DNA from 3 places in the Lentzea sp. NPDC006480 genome. Region 2 is predicted to be linked to each of the others. Evidence: riboswitches for the same ligand, from Rfam matches in the RefSeq annotation. Region 2 holds a riboswitch; each other region holds the start of a gene.
The links. A riboswitch is a leader RNA that binds a small molecule or an ion and turns the genes downstream of it on or off. The one in region 2 is predicted to bind cobalamin.
Positions count from the first base shown of each region.

Region 1 (2,257 bases), on a different contig from region 2:
TCGGGTAGGCCGACAGCATCACCGCGATCTTGCGGTCCTTGGCGGGGATGTGGCGCAGCTTGCCGTGCCGGACCGCGATGCCGGCGACGCGCAGCGCCCGTTCCGGATCCGCGACGTAGACCGTGAGGCCGTCCTCGTCGATCTCCTTGAACGAGAACGGAACCGTGATGATCCGTCCGTCGAACTCGGGGATCGCCACCTGCGTCGCAGTGTCCAAAGGGGACAGTCCGTCGTCGTTCTCGTCCCACGACTCGCGGCTCGACGTCAGGCACAACCCTTGCAGGATCGGCACGTCGAGCGCCGCCAGCGCACCGACGTCCCACGCGTCGTCGTCGCCACCCGCCGACGCCTTCGCGGGGTTCGTGCCACCCGCGGCCAGCACCGTGACGATCAGCGCGTCGGCCTGCCTCAGCGTGTCCAGCAGCTCGGGCTCGGCCGTGCGCAGCGACGAGCAGAACACCGGCAGCGGCTTCCCGCCCTTGGCCTCGATCGCGTCGCACAACGCGTGCACGAACGCGGTGTTCCCCGCGACGTGGTGCGCCCGGTAGTAGAGCACCGCGACGGTCGGGCCTTCACCTGTTTGCGGACGTTCCAGCACTCCCCACGTCGGCGTGGCCTGTGGCGGCGCGAACCCGTGCCCGGTCAGCAGAATCGTGTCTTCGAGGAACTTGTGCAGCTCGGTGAGGTTCTGCGAGCCGCCGTGCGCGAGGTAGAGGTGCGCCTCGGCACAGACGCCGCCCGGCACCGTCGACAGCTCCATCAACGCGGCGTCCGGCTGCTGCTCACCACCGAGCACCACCACGGGCAACCCGCTGGCCAGCAGCCAGTCGAGCCCTTCCTCCCACATCCGGCGCCCGCCGAGAATGCGCACCACCACGAGGCTGACGCCGTCGATCAGCGCGGGCAGGTCGTCGGCCGTGAGCCGGGCGGGGTTGCCGAGCCGGTACTCGGCACCACTGGCACGCGCCGAAAGCAGGTCGGTGTCGGAGGTCGACAGCAGCAGGATCACGCAGGCTCCATCCCTCGTGGGGTCCGCGCCCCAGGTTGCGGGTGACTGGCGAAGCAGAGTTCCTGACTCCCAGCGGGTGCTGGTCACAGTGGCGGGACCGCGCCGGATTCACACCGGCTTCCTCCTGCGCTTCGTCGTTCGGGCTCACCCTAACCGGCGGGTTACAGTCCGACCTATGCGTAGTCACCCGGATGCCTGCCCTGGCGCGGTCGAGCTGCATCAGGCAGCCGACGGCGGCCTCGCCCGCATCCGGGTCCCGGGCGGCACCCTTTCGGCAGCTCAGTGGGACGTGGTCCGGCTTGCCGCGCTGGAGCTCGGCAGTGGCTCGCTGGAGCTGACCTCGCGGGCGAATCTCCAGATCAGGGGCCTGGCGGACGGCCTGGAGCTCGGTGCGCGGCTCCGTGCGGCGGGCTTGCTGCCTTCGGACACGCACGAGCGCATCCGCAACATCATCGCCGCGCCGCTGGAGCCCAACCAGCCGCTGGTGGACGCCCTGGACGCCGCCCTGTGCGCCGACCCGGCACTGGCCTCGCTACCAGGCCGTTTCCTGGTGACGGTCGGCTCGTCGGTGAGCGGCCTGGGCGGCGACTTCGGCCGGGTCGACGACGTCCTGCTGCTGGCCGGGACCGATACAGGTGTGCGTGTCCACGATCCGGTCGACGCCGTGGTGACCGCCGCCCGCCTCTTCCAGGAGCTGCGCGGAAGTGCCTGGCGCCTGTCCGAAGTGGACGACGGTGTGCGAAAGATCACCGAGCACTTCGGCACCACCGACGCCGCGCGCATCACCCCGGCTGTGACGCCTGTCGCACCTTCCCCGACCACTCCGGGCGTGCCGCTGGGCCGCCTGGACGCTCAACTCCTGCCCGGCGTCCCGGTCCGGCTGACCCCGTGGCGCAGCCTGGTCGTCCCCGCGGGAACCGACGTCTCCGGCTTGATCACCGACCCGGCCTCCCCCTGGCACGGCGTGAGCGCGTGCACCGGACGCCCCGGTTGCGCCAAGTCGCTCTCCGACGTCCGCGCCGACGTGCAGGAATGGCTCGCCCGCCCAGAACTGTCAGACCCGCTTGAGATGATTGGGATGGGGACCCGATCCCCCCAGGGGGCCCTCCAGTCCGGATCGATTCCGCAGCGCCCGGTCCACTGGTCGGGTTGCTCACGCAGATGTGGTCGCCCAGCCGGCGATGTGATCGAGTTCGTCGCGACCGGCGACGGCTACGAGGAGATCAGGTGACGGAGTACATCAAGGAC
Region 1 covers NZ_JBEXPJ010000203.1:10,179-12,435, reverse strand. The annotation lists gene cobN (cobaltochelatase subunit CobN) at 1-1,009, opposite strand, end outside; cobalamin riboswitch at 1,044-1,176, opposite strand; gene ABZX92_RS41095 (hypothetical protein) at 1,185-2,240, shown strand; gene ABZX92_RS41090 (precorrin-8X methylmutase) at 2,237-2,257, shown strand, end outside.
Region 1: another riboswitch for cobalamin. It lies ahead of cobN (cobaltochelatase subunit CobN); the one in region 2 lies ahead of ABZX92_RS10285 (putative cobaltochelatase).

Region 2 (2,257 bases):
CCTTGTCCCGGCGCTGGTAGGCGTCGCGGAGCAGCGAGACGACCGCGCCGCTCACCGCGGACATGCGCTGACGCGCGGCCATTGAGCCCGAGGCGTCGACCACGAACAGGATGAGGTTGGACTCCTTGCCCTCCCGCACGGCCTTGCGCAGGTCTGCTGCCGTCAGGAGGAGTCCGGGGCCGCTGCGGCCGCGTTCGCGCTGGTGCGGTGCGGCGTTCAGGAGCGTGTCGACGAGGTGGAGCCCACTTCCGTCCACTTTGGACGAACGGACGATCCGGCCGGTGCGGGCGCGGGCCCTGGAACGCTTGCCCGGCGCGCCTTCTCCGACTCCGGGGACTTCCAGCAGCCTGGCCTTGAACGCCGGGGCGGGTTCCGGGGCCGGACGGTCGTTGGGCGCGTTTCCGTTGCCTGCCGGACCTTCCTGCGGTTCGGGGAGCTCACCGCCGCCGGGGCCGTCGTCGTCCGGGCCGCCGTCGTCGTTGGCGTGCTCGGCCGCCTCGCGCATGGCGTCTTCGAGCTGCTGCTCCTCGATGCCGGGCTCGTCGAACGGGTCGCGCCTGCGGCGGTGCGGGAGGGCGAGCCGGACGGCGGTTTCCACGTCCAGCTCTTCGACCTGGGTCGCGCCTCGCCAGGCCGCGTGGGCGGTGGCGGCGCGGGCGACGACGAGGTCGGCGCGCATGCCGTCGACCTCGAAAGCCGCGCAGACAGCGGCGATCCGGCGCAGCTCACTGTCCGGAAGAGACACTTGGGGAAGGTTTTCGCGTGCGTGGGTGATCTGCTGCTTGAGCTTGGCGTCTTCCTCGGCCCACCTGGCGGCGAATCCTGTGGGATCGGCTTCGTAGGCGAGCCGGCGGCGGATGACCTCGGTGCGGATGCTGACGTCGCGCGCGGCCTTCACCGCGACCGTGAGCCCGAACCGGTCGAGCAGCTGCGGCCGAAGCTCGCCTTCCTCGGGGTTCATCGTGCCGACCAGCAGGAACTGGGACGGGTGCGAGATGGACACGCCTTCGCGTTCGACGTGTGCACGGCCCATCGCGGCGGCGTCGAGCAGCAGGTCGACGAGGTGGTCGTGAAGCAGGTTGACCTCGTCGACGTAGAGCACGCCCCGGTGCGCGGCGGCGAGCAGGCCCGGCTGGAACGCCCGCACGCCCTCGGTCAGGGCCTTCTCCAGGTCGAGCGAGCCGACCAGGCGGTCCTCGGTGGCGCCCACCGGCAGTTCGACGAGCTTGGCTGGCCGCCGCTCGGCTCCCTCGTGCGGCGCGTCGGGGCAGTCGGTGCTGCCGGGGACGCAGCCGAAGCGGCAGTTCCGCGAGACGTCCAGCTCCGGCAGCAGCGCGGCAAGGGCACGCACGATGGTCGACTTCGCGGTCCCCTTCTCGCCGCGGACGAGAACGCCGCCGATGCCGGGGTGCACGGCGTTCAGCAGCAGGGCCAGCCGGAGGTCGTCATGTCCGACGACAGCCGAAAAGGGGTACATGCTCAGCGAAGTCCTTCCTCGGGTGTCCACGCCCGTGGCCGGTCGAATGAAGAGGGGGCGAGTTCCTGGCTCCCAGGGCTGGCCTGGTCACAGTCGCGGGCACGGCGCCGGACTCACACCGGCTTCCTCGCGCTCCCCTCACAGCCCCGGCATCGTCGCACTTCGCACCGCCGGGTCCAACAGCCAGGTGAGCGACGTCGCCCTAGATCAGGCTCTGGAACTCCGCCCAGGCCTCCCCGACCTCGTCCGCCGTCCACTCCAGCGCGGGCTCGGCGACCGTGATCTCGGTCTTGGCGAGCGTGCCGTCCCGCCAGAAGCCGCCGAGGAACTTGCCGCTCAGCTCCTTGAGCCGGGCCGGGTCGCCGGGCAGGTGCAGCGCGAACTGGTGGGTGTGCGGTTCGGGCAGTCCCATCGCCGCCGCCACGACCTTGGCGTGCTGCACCTGGGCGCCCAGGCGGGGCAGCACGGTGTCCAGGCCGTGCAGGGCGGAGAGAGCGGCGGGCCACTGCTGGAAGAGCATGCCGCCGTAGCGGTGACGCCAGACGCGTGCCTGGTCGATGAAGTCCTGGGTGCCGGCCAGCGCGGCGCCGGAGATGCCTTCGAGCGACTTGTAGAACGACACGTAGACCGAGTCGAACAGGCCCGCGATCTCGGGAAGCGGCTTGCCGAGGCCGTGGGTGCTCTCCCAGAGGCGGGCGCCGTCGAGGTGCACCACGGCGTCGCGATCGCGGGCGGCGTCGACCGTCGCGGTCAGCTCGTCCCAGGTCGGGAGGATGAAGC
Region 2 covers NZ_JBEXPJ010000018.1:44,039-46,295, reverse strand. The annotation lists gene ABZX92_RS10285 (putative cobaltochelatase) at 1-1,477, opposite strand, end outside; cobalamin riboswitch at 1,516-1,641, opposite strand; gene ABZX92_RS10280 (beta-eliminating lyase-related protein) at 1,680-2,257, opposite strand, start outside.

Region 3 (2,257 bases), on a different contig from region 2:
CAAGCACGGCTGACGTCACGGCGACCTACTAGGAGCTTTGCACCATGCATCCCCAACCACCGCCGATGCGTCCGCAGCAGCCGATGCGTCCGCCGCAGCGTCAGGGGCCACCGCCGCCGCAACCGCCACGTGCGATGAGGCCACCCGCTCCGCCGCAGCCACAGCCACCCCAGCCCGTGGAGGAGCTTCCCGAGTGGACGAAGGACGGGGAGTTCCCGGCGATCTCGCGGAACATCCCGCTCTACGGCAAGGATCCGGCATCCGGCAAGGAACAGCTCTGGGTGGGCCGCGTCGTGTGGCAGGCGCGGACCATGAAGGAGATCACGATGGCGGTCTACGGTCCGTTCGGCCGCCGGATGACGACCGGCGAGTCCGTGTTCGACGCGCTGCTCAAGATTCGCGGCGAGCTCGAGAACACCGAGGAGTTCACCCCGCCGTGGAAGGTGCTGGTGAAGGGAGCCAGGCGCGACGTGTGGCACGTCGGGCACAAGGTGTCGATTTTCCCGGGCGACCGGGCCGAGATCCTCGTGCCCGGCGAGAAGACGACCGACTCCGTCGACGTGCTCGCGATGCTGGAGCCGGACGACACCCCGAAGTTCGGTCTCGTCGAGCACCAGATGGCGAACTGCCTGGAGTACTTCAGGCGCTTCGAGCCCGGCTTCGGCGCAGGAGGAGCGCTGTGACCGGCACGAACACCAGCGCTGCCACGAAGAACGCGGCCGGCAGCACCCAGAAGTAGGCGAGCGGGCTGTCCTGGTCGGTCGCGATGAGCAACATGCCCATCAGGCCGACCAGGAACAGGCCCAGATAGGCCGCCACGTCCTTGCGCCAGAAGTACGCTGCCACCGGTGCCGCCGCGAGCACGCAACCGGTCAGCGCCTGCGGAACGTTCAGGCAGTACTCGGGCGTGCAGTAGAGCGTGTCCAGCCAGGTGGCGAGCTGCTCCAACCAGAGGTTGGTGGTCTGCACGCCGAAGCAGAGCATGGCGAACCCGATCAAGACAGGGCTCTCGCCCTGGCGGCCGTGTCTTCGTTCCTGTGTCCCCATGTCTGTTAGACGCGTCTCCGCGGCGATCTGTGCAATGGCCTTTGGGTTAGGGTGCGGAGGTCGTGCACGGGGGAAGTCCGGTCGAAGTCCGGCGCTGACCCGCAACGGTAGGTCCCCTCACCGGGGGGACGAGCCCGAATACCCGCACACGGCGTGAAACCGGAACTCCTGCCGTGGACTGCGGGAAGGGCATTTGTGGTCGCGAAGATCAGCGCGCTCGTCGGCGTGCTCGCCGTCAGCATCGTGGCGGGAGTGGCGCTCGGCCCCGTCTCCGTCCCGTTCGGCGTCACGGTCGAGCTGTTGCGGGCGGCCATCACCGATGGCACAGTCCCCGCGGACCTCGCCGGGCAGTACCACATCGTCTGGGACATCCGGCTTCCTCGCGTGCTGCTGGCCGCGGTCGTGGGCGCGGGCCTCAGCACGGTCGGCGTGGCGATCCAGGCGATGGTCCGCAACGCCCTCGCCGATCCCTACGTGCTCGGCATCTCGTCCGGGGCCAGCGTCGGCGCGACGGCCGTGGCGACGCTCGGCGTGCTGTCCGGCCTGGGCGTCTACGCGCTGTCGGCGGGCGCTTTCCTGACCGGGCTCGGCGCCACCGCGCTGGTCTACCTCACCGCGCGCACGAGTGGCGGGCTCACCCCGTTGCGGCTGGTGCTGACCGGAACCGCGCTGGCGTACGGGTTCTCGGCGGTGGCGATGCTGCTGGTGTTCCAAGCTCCGCACGGTGAGGCCGCCCGCAGCGCGATGTTCTGGTTGCTGGGCAGCCTCGGCGGCGCGAACTGGCAGTCGCTGCCGGTCGCCGCGGCGGTGACTCTTGCCGGAATCGTCTACCTGATGACCAGGGCACGGCAGCTCAACGCGCTGGCGATGGGGGACGAGACCGCGACCACGCTCGGCGTCCCGGTCAACCGGTTCCGCACGCAGCTGTTCATCGTCACCGCGGGCATCACCGGTGTGCTGGTGGCGGTCAGCGGCGCCGTGGGGTTCGTCGGCCTGATGCTGCCGCACCTCACGCGCATGGTCGTCGACGCGGACCACCGCCGAGTGCTGCCGCTCGCACCCCTTGCCGGAGCGTCGTTCCTCGTGTGGGTCGACGTCGCCGCCCGCATGCTCGCCGCGCCGGAAGAGCTCCCGCTCGGCGTCATCACGGCCGCGATCGGGGTGCCGTGCTTCATCTTCCTCATGCGCCGCAAGTCCTACGTGTTCGGAG
Region 3 covers NZ_JBEXPJ010000096.1:22,457-24,713, forward strand. The annotation lists gene ABZX92_RS30255 (putative T7SS-secreted protein) at 1-13, shown strand, start outside; gene ABZX92_RS30260 (hypothetical protein) at 177-683, shown strand; gene ABZX92_RS30265 (hypothetical protein) at 640-999, opposite strand; cobalamin riboswitch at 1,074-1,212, shown strand; gene ABZX92_RS30270 (iron ABC transporter permease) at 1,216-2,257, shown strand, end outside.
Region 3: another riboswitch for cobalamin. It lies ahead of ABZX92_RS30270 (iron ABC transporter permease); the one in region 2 lies ahead of ABZX92_RS10285 (putative cobaltochelatase).